Regions from separate parts of the Clostridium isatidis genome, predicted to be linked through region 1. Evidence: predicted binding sites of a transcription regulator. Region 1 holds the regulator's gene; the other holds the start of a gene.
The links. Region 1 encodes CtsR, which represses protease genes until heat stress. Its sites were predicted from a motif close to AAGGTCAANNAAGGTCAAAT; they were not measured.
Positions count from the first base shown of each region.

Region 1 (8,548 bases):
ATAATAAAGATGTTGCTATTATTAGAGAAGCAATAGCTAAAAATATTGGTGTAATAGCCTGTGAAATATTACTATCTAAAAAAGAAGTTACTATATTCTATGATGAATCTAGTATAACCTTAGATGATTTAATTTCTTCAATAGAAGATATGGGATATACGGTAATTTAAATTAAATATAAAACTTAACACTTTAAAATTTATAATCCCTATGTTAGAATAGTAATGAAATATTCTTATTTGTAGGAGGTGCTTTATATGGCATATAGAATAGAAGATTCATGCATAAGCTGTGGTGCATGCGCTGCAGAATGCCCTGTTGAAGCTATAACTCAAGGAGATACTCAATTCATCATTGATGAAGATACTTGCATAGATTGTGGAAACTGTGCAAATGTTTGTCCAGTAGGAGCTCCAGTAGAAGCTTAATTTAAATAAAGAACCGCTAGTAATAGCGGTTCTTTATTTTTGTTTTGATAACACTATTATAGTGCATGGTTCATCAAATAATAGCTCATCAGTATGTATTATATCTTTTTCTATTAAAGGAGTATTTTTCATTGATGATAGAAACTTATGAGGTCCATCAAGAAAAAAATAATCTGAAGAACTTTTATAAGCCATTGGAATTACATATTTAGGATTAATATTCTTTGCTAGTTTAGCTGCTTGTAAACCATCTAAACAAAAGTGCCCGCCAATAGGAATAAATAAAAAATCACAGCCATATATTTTAGACAATAAATCAGCATCTAAACAATGGCCTAATGAACCCAAATGACACACTTTATAATCATCAATATTAAAGTAATATATAATATTTTCTCCTCTTTTATACCCATTTAGGTCATCTCTATAACTTTTATAGCCTTCAATTGTTATAAATTCATTAGTAAAGTTACAGGGAGAAGTTATAACAGTAGAATTATTATTTATAAAGTCATTAATAATTTCATTATTATGTAAATGACTAAAAGTAATTATATCTGGATTAAAATCATACTTTTCTATTAAAGGGTGAATTTGTATAGGATCTAAAAGAATTTTCTTGCCCAGAGAAGTTTTTATTAAGAAACTTGTGTTACCTATCCACTTAATCTCCATATTTTTATCACCTCAATTATAGTTTTGACAAAAGTTGATAGAATTAACAAATAGACAATTAAAAAATAATAATATATAATAAAAGTCAAAGAAGGTCAATAAAAATTTTAGTTTAAGAAGGTGAGAAAATGGCAAGAATTTCTGATGTAATAGAAAATTTTATAAAAGATATGATAAGTGAAGAGGAAAAAAGTATAGTTTCTATTCGTAGAAACGAATTAGCAGATAAATTTTCCTGTGCACCATCTCAAATTAATTATGTTTTATCAACAAGATTTACTTATGAGAAAGGATATGTTATAGAAAGTAAAAGAGGTGGTGGTGGATGCATTGTTATAAAGAGAATTAATTATCATGACAATAGAGAAAAATTAAAGTTAATAGGTGATTCAATTGGGAATAGCATCACCTATAATGGAGCTTTATCTATATTAAATCATTTAAAGGAAATAAATTTAATTACCAAAAGAGAATATGAAATAATGAAAATAACTTTAAATGATAGAACAATAGCATCCTCTGATTACAAGAATGAACTTAGAGCTGATATTCTTAAGGGAATGTTAGCTATTATCTTATCATAATTTATAAAATTTAATAGTGTAATAAAATAATGTGGATTGGAGGTATATATGGTTTTTGGGAATTTTACAGAGAGGTCTCAGCAGGTTTTAGTAGAAGCTCAAAGGGAATCACAATATTTTAAACATGGTTATATAGGAACAGAGCATATTCTTTTAGGGATATTAAAGGAAGGCGGATATGCAAAGGAAGTTCTTTATAATAATAAAATAACAATTGATGATGTTAGAAGGGTAATAGAAGATTATTTGGGATTTGGAGATATTGATATTTCTATTGGAGAGATGTTATTAAATCCCAAAACAAAAAAAGTTCTTGATGATAGCTTAATTAAAGCAAAAGCCTTTAATCACAACAATGTAAAACCAGAACATATTTTATTATCATTATTAGATGATAAAGAGGGAGTAGCTTATTATATTTTAGAAACTTTAAAGTTTAATTTTAACTTAGCAAAAAATAAATTGCAAACCTATCTTTATGAAAACAAATTAGGAGAAGCTAATATTGAAAATAAAGCTAAGAAAAAAAATTCTAAATTAGCAATGCTTAATCAATATGGGGTAAATCTTACTGAACTTGCAAGAGAAGGGAAACTTGATCCTGTAATTGGAAGAGAAAAAGAAAATCAAAGAATATTAGAAATATTATGCAGGAGAATAAAAAATAATCCTTGTCTTATTGGTGAACCGGGAGTAGGAAAAACAGCTGTTGTTGAAGGTCTAGCTCAAAGAATAGTTAATAATAATGTTCCTGATATTTTAATAGATAAGGAAATAATATCTTTAGACCTAACCTCTATGATTGCTGGAGCAAAATATAGAGGAGAATTTGAGGAAAGATTAAAACGAGTAATGGAAGAAATTAAAATGTCTCAAGATATTATAATTTTTATAGATGAAATACACACAATAGTAGGTGCTGGAGCAGCAGAAGGAGCCATAGACGCTTCTAATATTTTAAAGCCGGCTCTAGCAAGAGGTGAAATAAAATGTATTGGAGCCACTACTATAGATGAATATAGAAAGTATATAGAAAAAGATCCTGCCTTAGAGAGACGATTTCAGCAAGTAAGGATTGATGAACCAACAAAAAAAGATACACTTCTAATTCTTAAGGGTATAAGAGAGAAATATGAAATACACCATAATGTAAAGATAGAAGATGAAGCTTTAGAAGCTGCTGTAGAATTAGCAGATAGATATATTACAGATAGATACTTGCCAGATAAAGCAATTGATTTAATAGATGAAGCTTCAGCAAAAGTAAGAATAGAGAACTTAAATAATTCTGCAGATATTAAAAATATAGAAGATATAAAATTCGAAATAGAAAATATAGTTAAGGAAAAGGAAAATTCAATAATAAATCAAGATTTTGAAAAAGCAGCTTATTTAAGGGATAAAGAGCAGGAGTTAAGAGAGAGATTAAATAATTATAGAGTTAATTCAAATAATGAAATAAATTGTAATTATATAGTCAATAGAGAAAAAATAGCTAAGGTTGTATCTGCCTGGACAAAGGTTCCATTAGAAAAACTTACAGAGAAGGAATCTGAGAAGTTATTACGTCTAGAAGAAACTTTACAAAAAAGAGTAATAGGCCAAAAGGAAGCTATTTTAGCAGTTTCTAGAGCTATAAGAAGGGCAAGGGTTGGTTTAAAAGATCCTAACAGACCTATAGGAACATTTATATTCTGCGGACCAACAGGTGTTGGAAAAACTGAGTTATGTAATGCCTTAGCTGAAGCTATGTTTGGAAATAAAAGAAATTTAATAAGAATAGATATGTCTGAATATATGGAAAAACATTCTGTTTCAAGGCTTATTGGGGCTCCTCCAGGCTACGTTGGATATAATGAAGGGGGGCAGCTAACAGAAGCTGTAAGGAGAAATCCATACTCAGTAATATTACTTGATGAAATTGAAAAGGCCCATGAAGATATATATAATATATTGCTTCAGATAATGGAAGATGGACGATTAACAGATAATATGGGAAGAAATATCAACTTTAGAAATTCAATAATAATAATGACATCTAATATTGGAGCCCATAATATTAAGAAGCAAAGTTCTGTTGGTTTTTTAATTAGTAATGACTTAGAAAAAGATGAATATGAAAAAATGAAAAGAAATATTATGGAAGAAGTTAAAAAGAAATTTAAGCCAGAATTTCTAAATAGAGTTGATGATATAATAGTATTTCATAAGCTAAAAGAAAATGACATATTAAAAATAGTTAATTTAATGCTAAACAATACAATAAGTAAGCTTAAAGAGAGAGAAATAACCTTGAGTTTAGACGAGGAAAGTAAAAGGTTCTTAGTAAGTAAAGGTGTCGATACAACTTATGGGGCAAGGCCTTTAAGAAGGGTAATTACTAAGGAATTAGAAGATAAATTAAGTGAAGAAATGTTAAAGGGCTTTATAAAAGTTGGAGATAATTTAGAAGTTTATTGTGGAGAAAATGGACTTAAGTTTAAACACATCTCATAAACAATTACAATGGAGAATTGGCAATGGGCAATTAAGGAGGAACTTCAAATAAAAAAATTTAAAATTATTTTCAAGTTGTTTTTGGCTGTTACGCAGTTTTGTGTAACGGCTTATTTTTTAATAATAATTTGTTTATTAGTGAGAATAATAAAAATATAAAATGACTAATAAAATGAGAAAAAATATTAATTATTAGTTGCATTTTATATATAGTAACTATATAATGGAAATAAGATATACCCCTGGGGGGTAGAAAGAGGAGGGAATATGAGTAAGGAAGTTAGAAATAAAGATTTAGTAATCATAGGCGGCGGTCCAGCAGGATTAACAGCAGCCATATATGCAACTAGAGCAAAACTAGATATGATTTTATTAGAAGATCAAATAGTAGGCGGTCAAGTTAGAAATAGCTACACTATTGAAAATTATCCTGGATTTAAAGAGGTTTCAGGTTCAGAATTAGCTGATAAAATGCAGGAGCAAGCAGAGGCTCTTGGAGCTGAAATAGATGAGTTTGATATGATTGAAAAGGTAGATTTTAGTGTAGATCCCAAAATAATTGAGACTACTAATTATATATATAAAACAAAAGCAGTAATAATAGCTACTGGTGCAACTCCTAGAAAGCTACCTATACCAAATGAAGAGAGATTTTCAGGAAAGGGAGTACATTATTGCGCAGTATGTGATGGAGCAATGTATGAAAATAAAATAATAGGAGTTGTAGGTGGAGGAAATTCTGCTTTAGAAGAAGCCTTGTTTTTAAGTAAATTTGCTTCAAAGGTAGTTATGATAAGAAGATATGACTACTTTAGAGGAGAAAAATCTACTCTTGATGAGGTAATGAAAAACCCAAAAATAGAAATTCTATTTAATGAAGATTTAGTAGATGTAAGGGGAGAAAATTTTGTTGAAAAGGCCTTAATTAGAAATGTAAAAAATAATACTGAAAAAGAAATTCCAATGGATGCTGTATTTGGATATATTGGAACAGAGCCTAAAACAGTACAATTTAAGGATTATATAAATTTAACTCCTAATGGTTATATTATAACTGATGAATTAATGAACACTAATATAAAGGGAGTTTATGCAGCAGGAGATGTTAGGGAAAAGCAGCATAGACAAATAACAACAGCAGTTGCTGATGGTACAATAGCAGCCCTTGAAGCAGAAAAATATATAGTAGAAAGTAAAAGAAAATAACTAAAATCTAGAGGTGATAAATATGATAAGAATTTATTCAACATCATGGTGCCCATCATGTATAAAAGCTAAAAAGTTTTTTAAAATGAAAGGATGGGATTATACAGAAATTAATGTTGCAGATGCAAAAGAAGATAGAGAAGAAGTGTTTAAGGTTTCTGGACAAAGAACAGTTCCAGTAATTGATATAGATGGCAAAGTAATAGTTGGCTTCGATCAAAAAGCTATAGAAGCAGCTATACAAAAATAAAGGGCAGGTGATAGTATGTTTAGTAATATTAAGGATCAGGAATTAATATTTAGAAATTTAATAAATGGTAACTGGACAAATAGTAAAAGTGGAAAGTTTATTGAAATATATTCACCAATAGACAATAGCCTTGTAGGTAAAGTTCCAGCTATGACTACAGAAGAAGTTGACTATACTTTTGAATGTGCTAGAAAGGCACAAGAGAATTGGAAAAATACACCTATAAATAAAAGAGCAGAAGTTCTTTATAAAGCAGCAGATATATTAGAAGATAAGGTTAAGGATTTAACTTATATAATGATGTTGGAAATAGGTAAGGATAATAAAAGCTGTGAATCAGAAATTTTAAGAACAGCAGATTTTATTAGATTTACTGCAGATGCATCAAAGAGTTTATCAGGAGAAAGTATCCCAGGAGATAGTTTCCCAGGATTTAAGAGAAATAAGATATCAGTGGTTACAAGAGAACCTTTAGGTGTAGTATTAGCGATATCTCCTTTTAACTATCCAATTAACTTAGCTGCATCTAAAATTGCCCCTGCAATAGTAGCAGGAAATACAGTGGTTTTAAAGCCTGCAACTCAAGGAAGTCTTTGTGGATTATATTTAGCAAAAGTTTTTGAAGAAGCAGGAGTTCCAGCAGGAGTTTTAAATACAGTTACAGGAAAAGGAAGCGAAATAGGAGATTATATAGTAACTCATAGGGATGTAGATTTTATAAACTTTACAGGTAGTACAGAAATAGGAACAAGAATCTCTAAGATAACATCAATGGTACCATTACTAATGGAATTAGGTGGTAAGGATGCTGCTATAGTATTAGAAGATGCAGATTTAGATTTAACAGCTTCTAATATAGTATCAGGTGCTTATTCTTATTCTGGTCAAAGATGTACAGCAGTTAAGAGAGTTTTAGTTGTTGATAAGGTTGCTGATGCTTTAGTTGAGAAGATAAAAGAAAAGGTTGAAAAATTATCAATTGGAAATCCTTTAGAGATTGATGATGTAAATATAGTTCCTTTAATTAATAGCAAAGCAGCAGATTTTGTAGTTGAACTTATAGAAGAAGCAAAAGAAAAAGGAGCTAAGTTATTAGTTGGAGGAAATAGAGAAGGAAATCTTGTTTATCCAACATTATTTGACTATGTAACTACAGATATGAGATTAGCTTGGGAAGAACCATTTGGTCCAGTATTACCAATAATAAGAGTAAAAGATAAAGATGAAGCTATAGCTATAGCAAATGAATCAAAATATGGTTTACAATCAGCAGTGTTTACAGAAAATATAAATGAAGCATTTTATGTAGCTGATAGGTTAGAAGTAGGTACTGTTCAAGTTAACAATAAAACTGAAAGAGGACCAGATCATTTCCCATTCTTAGGAGTTAAAGCTTCGGGTATTGGAACTCAAGGAATTAAATATTCAATAGAAGCAATGACTAGACCTAAGGCTACTATTATTAATTTAGTGGAAAGAAAATAATATGATAATATATTAAAGGTTTTTTTGTAAAAAAGAAGGTTGTTATCAATCTTCTTTTTTTATTATTGAGCCTTTATTAATTAATGTTCAAAACGATTACATGTTTTATTTTTATATAAGTCATAGTATAATGAAATAAAAGTAAAGTTGACTAAAATTTAACAATATATTCAATAAGAACATATCTATAAAGTTTCTAACGTAATATATATTCTCCAATAAATATAAAACAGTCGAGTAGTATCTATAGTAAAGATTTGTTCGTTAATTAATAAACAAACAATATTTAAGGGGGAAGTTTAAATGAGTAGACTCAGTATTATTACCAAGGACAGAGCTCAGCAAACTATTGAAAATCTTTACAAAGACCTTGAAAGACGTATTGTAGCAAGTCCTCCGGGACTATGTCCTATAGACTTAACAGCATCATTTTTAAAGATGTGTCATGCTCAAACCTGTGGGAAATGTGTTCCTTGTAGAATTGGTTTGGGAAAATTAACTACTTTATTAGAAGATGTATTAGATGGTAAAGGGGATTTAAAAACTATTGACCTTATTGAAAAGACTGCAGAAACTATTTATTATTCAGCAGACTGTGCTATAGGTTATGAAGCAGCAAATTTAGTATTACAGGGAATTGAAGGCTTTAGGAAAGATTTTGAAGAACACATTTTGCGTGGTAGGTGTACTTGTGAATTGAAACAAGCAGTTCCTTGTGTATCTCTTTGTCCAGCTGGAGTGGATGTGCCAGGTTATATTGCATTGATAAAGGAAGGAAGATATGCAGATGCAGTTAGACTAATTAGAAAAGATAATCCTATGCCTGTTGTTTGTGCTTTAGTTTGTGAACATCCTTGCGAGAGAAGATGTAGAAGAAATATGATTGACGATGCTATTAATATTAGAGGTCTAAAACGTTATGCAGTAGAAAATGCAGGAGATGTTACTGTTCCAAAAAGAGCAGCTTCTACAGGAAAGAAAATTGCTATCATAGGAGCAGGTCCAAGTGGATTAAGTGCAGGATATTATTTATCTTTAATGGGACATGATGTAGAGATATTTGAACAAAGAAAACATTTAGGCGGAATGTTAAGGTATGGCATACCTAATTATAGACTTCCTAGAGAAACCTTACAAAAAGAAATTGATTCAATTCTTTCAACAGGAATTAAAGTTCATACAGAGGTTTCTGTAGGTAAAGATATATCTTTAGAGGAATTAAGGGATAAGTTTGATGCTGTTTATATAGCTATTGGAGCTCATATAGATAAAAAGATAAATCTTGGAGATGGAGAAACTAAAGGAATGATTTCTGCTGTTGAGTTACTAAGAAAGAGCGGAGATAATATACCTGTTAATTTAGAGGGTAAGAATGTTGTAGTAATAGGCGGTGGAAATGTAGCAATGGATGCGGCACGTTCTGC
Region 1 covers NZ_CP016786.1:209,101-217,648, forward strand. The annotation lists gene BEN51_RS01005 (heavy-metal-associated domain-containing protein) at 1-170, shown strand, start outside; gene BEN51_RS01010 (DUF362 domain-containing protein) at 258-428, shown strand; gene BEN51_RS01015 (MBL fold metallo-hydrolase) at 462-1,103, opposite strand; gene BEN51_RS01020 (CtsR family transcriptional regulator) at 1,232-1,687, shown strand; gene BEN51_RS01025 (ATP-dependent Clp protease ATP-binding subunit) at 1,736-4,183, shown strand; gene trxB (thioredoxin-disulfide reductase) at 4,451-5,389, shown strand; gene BEN51_RS01035 (glutaredoxin family protein) at 5,412-5,639, shown strand; gene BEN51_RS01040 (NADP-dependent glyceraldehyde-3-phosphate dehydrogenase) at 5,655-7,124, shown strand; gene BEN51_RS01045 (NAD(P)-binding protein) at 7,428-8,548, shown strand, end outside.

Region 2 (8,548 bases), 950 kb from region 1:
TTAAAAGAATTAGAATATATCATGGAGTAACTTTAAAAGAATTATGTGGAGATAAAGTATCAATATCCAAAATGAGTTGTATAGAAAACGGAAAAATAAAAGCTGATAAGGATATTTTGGAGTATGTTTCAAAAAAACTCAACATAGATTATGATTACTTAGTAAGCGATGTTAAAGAACAGTTAATTTCTAATCTTGAATTTATAAAGACAAATGCAATAGAAGAAAAAGAAGAAGCATTAAAGAATAATATTAATTATGCTTTAGAATATTCATATGATGATTTGGCTTTTGAATTTACTCATATATTATTTAATTATTATGTTGAAAAAGGTAAAGTTGAAAATATACATTCTATAGTATCGCAATACTATGATTTATATCAAAAGAATAACACTCCAGATAATACTATTATTTACTATACTGATATGGCTGAATTCTTTTATAGTACTAAAGAATATTCTGAAGCAATCAACTATTATGAAAGAATAAAGCCGCTGCTTACAGAGAAAAAAGAGTTAGATATAGATAAGTATTCTTATATTTGTTATAAGCAGGGAATATCTTATTTAAATATTAGTAGTTTAGAAAAGGCTTATAATTCTTTAAACGAAGCTATAAGATATATTGATAATATTGAAGATAATGATAAAAAGGGAGATTTATATCACGCCTTTGCAAGAATTAATATACTAATTAATAATGAAGGAAAAGAAAAATACGTTAACCTTTCATATTTTTATAAAAGAGATAATTTAATGGATTTAGCAATAGCAAAAGGTGAAAATGGAAAATGTTTTTTTGCTATAAAAGATAAAGAAAAAGGGTTAAATGAAATTAAAGAAGGAATTAAATTATTTCCTAAGGAAAATAAAAATGAATATGTGAAGTTTTTAAATAACTGCGTGAAAACACTATATGACAATGAAGAATATGAATATGCATTTGAGATAATAGATATAGCTTTAAATTGTGCCATTGAAAGTGATGATATTATAGAAATAGAAAAAGCTTATTATTTAAAGGGAATGATACTTCAAAAACAAGAAATGTATGATCAGGCAGAAATTTATATGAACTTATCTTTAGATTCACTATTGAAATTTTCAAATAAAGAAGAAAAATATAAAAGATATTTGGATATGGCTGAAATGTATTATAAATTAGGAGAAACAAGAGAATCCTTAAAATATTTTGGACTAGCAATGAAATTGAAAGAAGATAAATAAATAAAAAATAAATTTACCCCTAGTTGTTGATAGTTTGTTAAGCCTATCTTTCCTAGGGGTAATTTTTATGTTAATTTCTATTAAACATAGATGAAAATATACTAAATATAGAAAATTTATAAAATATTCTAGGAGAAAAGAAAAGTCCTCTCATAATTACAACTCCTTTTTAATTAATCTTATATTTAAATTATATATATACAAGGAGCTGAAAGCATTGATTTAAATGTTCTATTTAAGGTACAATTAAGAGATTTATTATAAGTTGGAAAAAGTAAAAAAGTATTAATTATCAAAATTAATGCAGTATAAGTACATTTCTGCTATAAAATAACCATGCTAAAACTTCACACTTCAAACTCCACACTTTACACTCAAAACTCCACACTCCTAACTGCTACTATCTTGCTTTTTTAATATATATCAATTTAGCTGAATATCCTTTTAATTCAGTAATAATATTTAAAATTGGACTTTTCTTTGAATATTTAAACTCTATTTTTGGGAAGGAAGCTTTGTGTAGAATTTCTTTTTCTTCCTTATTTAATCTATCTGGAGATCCCATAGACAACCAGTAGTTATAGGATGAACCTACCTTTTCGCTTACTTCATATGTGATAATTCTTGAATTAGTTTTTATGTTTTGTATATTTAAGGATATGCGTTTTTTATATATGTTTTTAGTTCCTCTTTTTTTAAAGATTTTATCATAATCCTTAAGCTCTGTAATATCTTCATTATAAGCATATAAAAGTATACAATATCCATCTTCATCTTTAGTTACAATGCAGCCATCTTCTAATAAAACTATTTCCTCTCCAAGCTTACTTAAAAAATAGTAAGCATAGTAAGATGGTTTTCTTATATTCATATCATTTACAATACCAGGGGCTCCTATAAAAACTTCATTTGTAAGCCTTGCTTCTTTCTCTAATACATCATAGGCCCTTAAAAAGTTTAAGGAGTTCTTTTGAAAAATAGTATTATGGATGATAAAAGGAAGCATATAAATGGTATCATATATTTTATTTAAACTTTTGACAGAGATAAAATCATTTTCTATAATATCTATATTGTAATTAGAACTAATAAAATCTATTAAGCCAGCCTTAATATCTTTAGATATTATATTTGTAAATTGAAATTTAAAGTTTGAAATATCTATATAATCAATTTCGTTAAAATATTCTAGAAAGCTTTGGATAATTTGAATATATTTTTCTAAAGTGAAGTTTGGATTATCAATTAATATTAATGGATATAAATCTATAGAATCAAGAAATTCTATAACACTTTTGGCCTTATTCCAATTATAAAAATCTGATTTAGGGAAAACTCCCATATCATTACAAAACATATTATTAAGTCTTGCATAGCTGAAGTGAAGTTCTTCTTGGATTTCTTCAAGTATATCTTTATTGTCTTCCAACAATAAATCAAAGGCATCCTCTAAGTTAATAATTTCCCTATACTCTGTATTAAATAATCCTACACTATCATCCATATTTATATGAATAGTCCATAATTTATTTTCATAATTAAATCTTTCATAGTCTTCTAAATCGCTTGAAAGATTTTCTAAGGCATTTTTTAAATCCAAAATTTCATATCTTTTTGCTTCCTCAAATTCTTTTTCACTTAATTTATACTTTTTTCTAAATTGAAGCGGAGTGCAATTATAATATATTTTAAAATTTTTATTTAAATATCTAACATGGGAAAAGCCTACTTCATCAGAAATATCAGATATACTTAAGTCTGTATCTAGAAGTAATTTGACCGACTCTTCAACTCTAGTCAAGTTTACTAAATCTGTAAAGCTATATCCGGTTGCATATTTAATTTCATGAGATAAATAATCTGGACTTAAAAATTCCTTTTTAGCAATATCTTGTAGGGTTATATTTGTATCATAATTATTAAAAATATATTTAGAAATTCTATGATATCTTGCTAGTTGCTCTGTTTTTTCTTTTAATTCTTCTTTTTCATAAGTAAGATAGTGAAAATTATTTATTAAATGATATAAAAGTTCGACTAAAATAGTTTCTACCTCTTCATCATAATCTTCTATTTTTTGAACTACTTCACATAGGAGTTTAGATAGAAGTTCTTTAAGAATTAAATATTCTTCACCTTCTTGAGGACCCTCATCTGTAGAACCTGTATAAAAGAAAACATTATTTATATCCTTATAATACTTTTCAAAAAAATAAGGATCTATAAAAAATAGTAAGACTTCATTATCTTCATCACTAGATATACTATGAGCCTCATTTACATTAATAATTTCAACTTCCCTTTCATATAGTTCAAAGGAATCTGTATCAATATTTACAGAAATCTTACCTTTTAAAACATATATTATTTGAATTGCATTATGCCAATGGATAGGATAATTTTTAATATTTACATAAGATATTTTTATAGGCAGATCATTAGAATAAGTTATATATTCTCTTCTCATATATATTCTCCTTTTCTTAGGCACAATTCTTTTTTATTTATAGAAAAACATAAAAAATAATAATTATATCGCCTCTATATATTTCAAGTTTTGAATATCAAAAGTTTCGATATTTAGCCTTGTAAATTGTGCGTTTTTAATTGTAAAAAGGTGTTCAGTACTTTTTTATTATTATATACTATAAAATTGAAATGTAAAATATGTAAAAAAAACTTTGACTTTCTTTGACCTTTGTATTATTATAAAAATATAGAATAAAATATAATTGATTTAATGATAGAGGTGAGAAAATGAATGTAGATAAGATGACAATAAGAGTTCAACAAGCATTAAATGATGCAAGTCAAATTGCTGTTAGGAACAATCATCAACAAGTTGAAATAATACATTTATTTACTGCTTTAGTAGAACAGGAAGATGGATTAATACCAAATATTTTAACCAAAATGGAGGTTAATGTTAAAGGTCTTGAAGCTGATTTAAAAGATATACTAAATAAAATGCCAAAAGTTCTTGGAGAAGGGGCAAATTCTTCAGGTGTATATGCAACAAGGGAAATCCAAGAAATATTAGTAAAGGCAGAAGATATAGCCAAGAAGTTTGAAGATGCTTATATAAGTGTTGAGCATGTTATGCTTGCAATTATAGATATAAATAAAAAGGCAGAAATAAGAAGAATATTAGATAAGTATGATATAACTGAGAAAAGATTTATGAATGCTTTAAAGGAGATAAGGGGCAATCAAAGAGTTGAAACTCAGGATCCAGAAGGTACCTATGATGCTTTAAGCAAATATGGAACTAATCTTACAGAGTTAGCTAGAAAGCATAAGTTAGATCCAGTTATTGGTAGAGACGAGGAAATAAGAAGAGCTGTTAGAATTTTATCTAGAAGAACTAAAAATAATCCAGTGCTGATAGGAGAACCTGGAGTAGGTAAAACTGCAATAGTAGAAGGATTAGCTTATAGAATAATTAAGGGAGATGTGCCAGAAGGCTTAAAAGATAAAACTATATTTTCTTTAGATATGGGAGCCTTAATAGCTGGTGCTAAGTATAGGGGAGAATTTGAAGAAAGATTAAAGGCTGTATTAAAAGAAGTAAAAAGCAGTGAAGGAAAAATAATATTATTTATAGATGAAATTCATACTATAGTAGGAGCAGGTAAAACAGATGGAGCAATGGATGCAGGTAATTTAATTAAGCCTCTTTTGGCAAGAGGAGAATTACATTGTATCGGAGCTACAACTTTTGATGAATACAGAAAATATATAGAAAAGGATAAAGCCTTAGAAAGAAGATTTCAGCCAGTTATAGTTAATGAACCATCAATTGAGGATGCAATTTCAATTTTAAGAGGCTTGAAGGAAAAGTTTGAAATTCATCATGGGATTAGAATTCACGATTCAGCCTTAGTAGCTGCAGTAAAATTATCAAATAGATATATACAAGATAGATATTTACCAGATAAGGCAATAGACTTGGTAGATGAAGCTGGTTCAATGATAAGAACAGAAATAGATTCCCTTCCAACAGAATTAGATGATATAAGAAGAAGATTATTTCAATTAGAGATAGAGAAAGAAGCCTTAAGTAAGGAATATGATGAAGCTTCAATAAAAAAATTAAATGCTTTAGAAAAAGATATAGCAGAGTTAAAGGCTAAAAATGATGAGTTAACTGCTAAGTTTGAAAGAGAAAAACAATCAATTTTAGCATTAAAAGAATTAAAGGAGAAATTAGATGATGCTAAGGGAGAATTAGAAGCTGCACAAAGAAACTACAATTATAATAGGGCAGCTGAAATTCAATATAGCTTAATACCGCAATTAGAAAATGAAATAAAAGCCAAGGAAAAAGAAGTAAAGGAAAATTATGAAGGAGCTTTATTAAAGGAAGAAGTTACTGAAGAAGAAATTTCACTTGTATTATCTAAATGGACTGGTATTCCTGTATCTAATTTATTAGAAGGCGAAAGAGAAAAACTTTTAAAACTAGAAGGAGAAATGAAAAAAAGAGTAATTGGCCAAGAAGAAGCAATAACTTCAGTTGCAAATGCTATTTTAAGAGCTAGGGCTGGTTTAAAGGCTGTAAATAGGCCGATAGGATCCTTTATATTCTTAGGGCCAACAGGAGTTGGTAAGACAGAGCTTGCCAAAACTTTAGCAAGAAATCTATTCGATACAGAAGAAAATATAATAAGAATAGATATGTCTGAATATATGGAAAAACATTCAGTTTCTAGATTAGTTGGAGCTCCTCCAGGATATGTTGGATATGATGAAGGAGGACAATTAACAGAAGCTGTTAGAAGAAAACCATATAGTGTTATTCTATTTGATGAAATAGAAAAAGCCCATGATGATGTATTTAATATTTTCCTACAAATTTTAGATGATGGTCGCCTAACTGATAATAAAGGTAAGACTGTAGATTTTAAAAACACTATAATTATTATGACTTCCAATATAGGAAGCAGCAGCCTTCTAGAAAATAAAGGCGAGGACAGTATTGATGAAGAAATAAGAAATAGAGTAATGAATGAAATGAAATTAAGATTTAAACCAGAATTTTTAAATAGAGTAGACGATATTATAATGTTTAAGCCTTTAACAGAAAATGGTATAAAGAAAATTATTGATATTTTCCTAGAGGAAGTTTCAGAAAGGCTAAAGGATAGAAACATTAGCTTAAGAGTTACTGAAGAAGCTAAAAGTTTAATGGCTAGAGAAGGGTATGATCCTGTATACGGAGCAAGACCATTAAGAAGATATATTCAGAATACAATTGAAAACTCTTTAGCAAGAAAAATAATAAAGGGAGAAATAGGTTATGGATCTAATGTGATTATTGACCTTGAAGATGAAGAATTTATCATAAAGGAAGAGTAGTTTATAGATAACAATAATCACAATTTAAAATTGAAAAGGAGCTGTCGCATTAGTGGATTAAAATCCGTTAGCGATAGCTCCTTTTTCTATTCTATAAATTAACTTTTTAGGTGTTATTTTTATTTGCATGTAAATCAACTAAAAATAGGCGCACTTCAATAAGCCTCAGAAAAAAAGCTTTTTTAAAATTTAACTTATGAGGCTTTCTTCAATTCAAATAAGTGCTTACCAGTGCGGCCCGCTTGTATTTTACTATGTAATTTATTTATATTGTGTGCCATTGCAAGAAGTATACTTTCTGCTAATACATTCTTTTGCCCACGACACATAAATCTTCTGAAATTCATGTCTTGTTTTATTTGTGCAAAAGAACCTTCTGCTTGAATACTTCTGTTCATTCTAAGCAAGCAACCTTCTTCGCTTAGAATTCTTTCTAAATCAGACTTTCTTTGGCGATTAAACTTTTTTGATGTTTCAAATCTTTTTACTCTTTCTTCCAAAGGAGTTTTACAATTATTCCCTTTGATGCAACTACTCTTGTAAGTGCAATCATTGCAATCTTCACAAACATAAATTGTCTTTTCACTTTCATATCCTGTTTTAGATTTTCTAATTTTTATATTTTCAGCCTTTAACTGCTTACCATTTCGGCATATGTAGAAATCTTTTTCTTCATTGTAATCCATGTTTTCTATTTTACCGATATCATTTTTATATTTTCTTGTTTTTGATATTTCATAATTAGATGGCTTAATAAATGCTATTTGATTATTTTCTTCAATAAATGAATAGTTCTCCTCACTTTCATATCCAGCATCTGCAACTATTTTTAAGTATTTAAATTTTAAGTTTTCTTCCATGCTTTTCAAGAAAGGTATTAGCGTAGTTGTATCCGTTGGTTGTGGTCCAACTGTAAGCCATGTAATATATTCTGAATCTACACCATGCTGCACATTATAAGCTGGCTTAAGTTGACCGTTTTTCATAGCATCTTCTTTCATCCTCATAAATGTAGCATCAACATCAGTTTTTGAGTAACTGTTTCTATCTCCGCAAGTGTACACTTTTTGAGTATATTCTTTAAACTTTGAAAGATATTCTTCAAGTTTTTCTATTGATCGTTGCAATGCAGTTTTTCTTTTCCCACATCCGTGAACGAATTCTATTCCTTCTGATTTCTTTAGTGCATAAAGCTTTTTTCTAAGCTTTTTTACATGTTTCATTTGAACTTCATTTTTATAGATTAACTTAATATCATAAAGTTCTTCGCACTCTTTAACAAGGTCGGCCACTTTAATTAGCAATTTTGCCATGTTTTTTGTAACTGCCTTTTTCCAGACAAAAGTATATTTATTTGCATAAGCTTCTATTTTTGTGCCATCAATAAAGATAGCATCTCCTGATATCTCACCAATTTTATAAAGAAATTTAGCTGTTTCAGCTAAGATCCTTTCAGAACATGGAGCAAAATGAAGACTTCTAAATCTTGCAAATGTTGCATGATCCGGAGCGGATGCTCCCTCAAGCAAAAACATAAAATTAATGTCTCTACGGCATGCCTTTTCAATATCTCGAGACGAATAAATCTTATTCATATATCCATAAGTCATGATTTTCAGCATTTTTCTTGGCGATACTTGATTTTCCTTTATCTTGGAATAAGTCGAATATAAATCTGTTAAATCCATCTCCTCTACAAATTGACTTAGTAATCGCACTGAATCATTAACCGGTATCATGTAATCAATATTTAATGGAAGTTTTAATTGATAAAACTTTTGGTTTAATGTATAATTCTTTTGTAAAATATTTTCTTTGTGCATAAAAATATTTTATCATAAATCCTAAACTCATGGAGTCTAGGATTTATTTTTTTGCACAAAAAGGGACTGTGCACTAATTATTAGTGCGACAGCCCCTCTTTTTATATATTCAGTTTTTCTATTTTTTTGCTATTTCTA
Region 2 covers NZ_CP016786.1:2,133,219-2,141,766, reverse strand. The annotation lists gene BEN51_RS10095 (helix-turn-helix domain-containing protein) at 1-1,229, shown strand, start outside; gene BEN51_RS10090 (helix-turn-helix domain-containing protein) at 1,630-3,696, opposite strand; gene clpB (ATP-dependent chaperone ClpB) at 3,987-6,587, shown strand; gene BEN51_RS10080 (IS1182 family transposase) at 6,782-8,410, opposite strand.
Region 2: a site for CtsR is predicted at 3,909-3,928, ahead of clpB (ATP-dependent chaperone ClpB). Genes of this name have one in related genera too.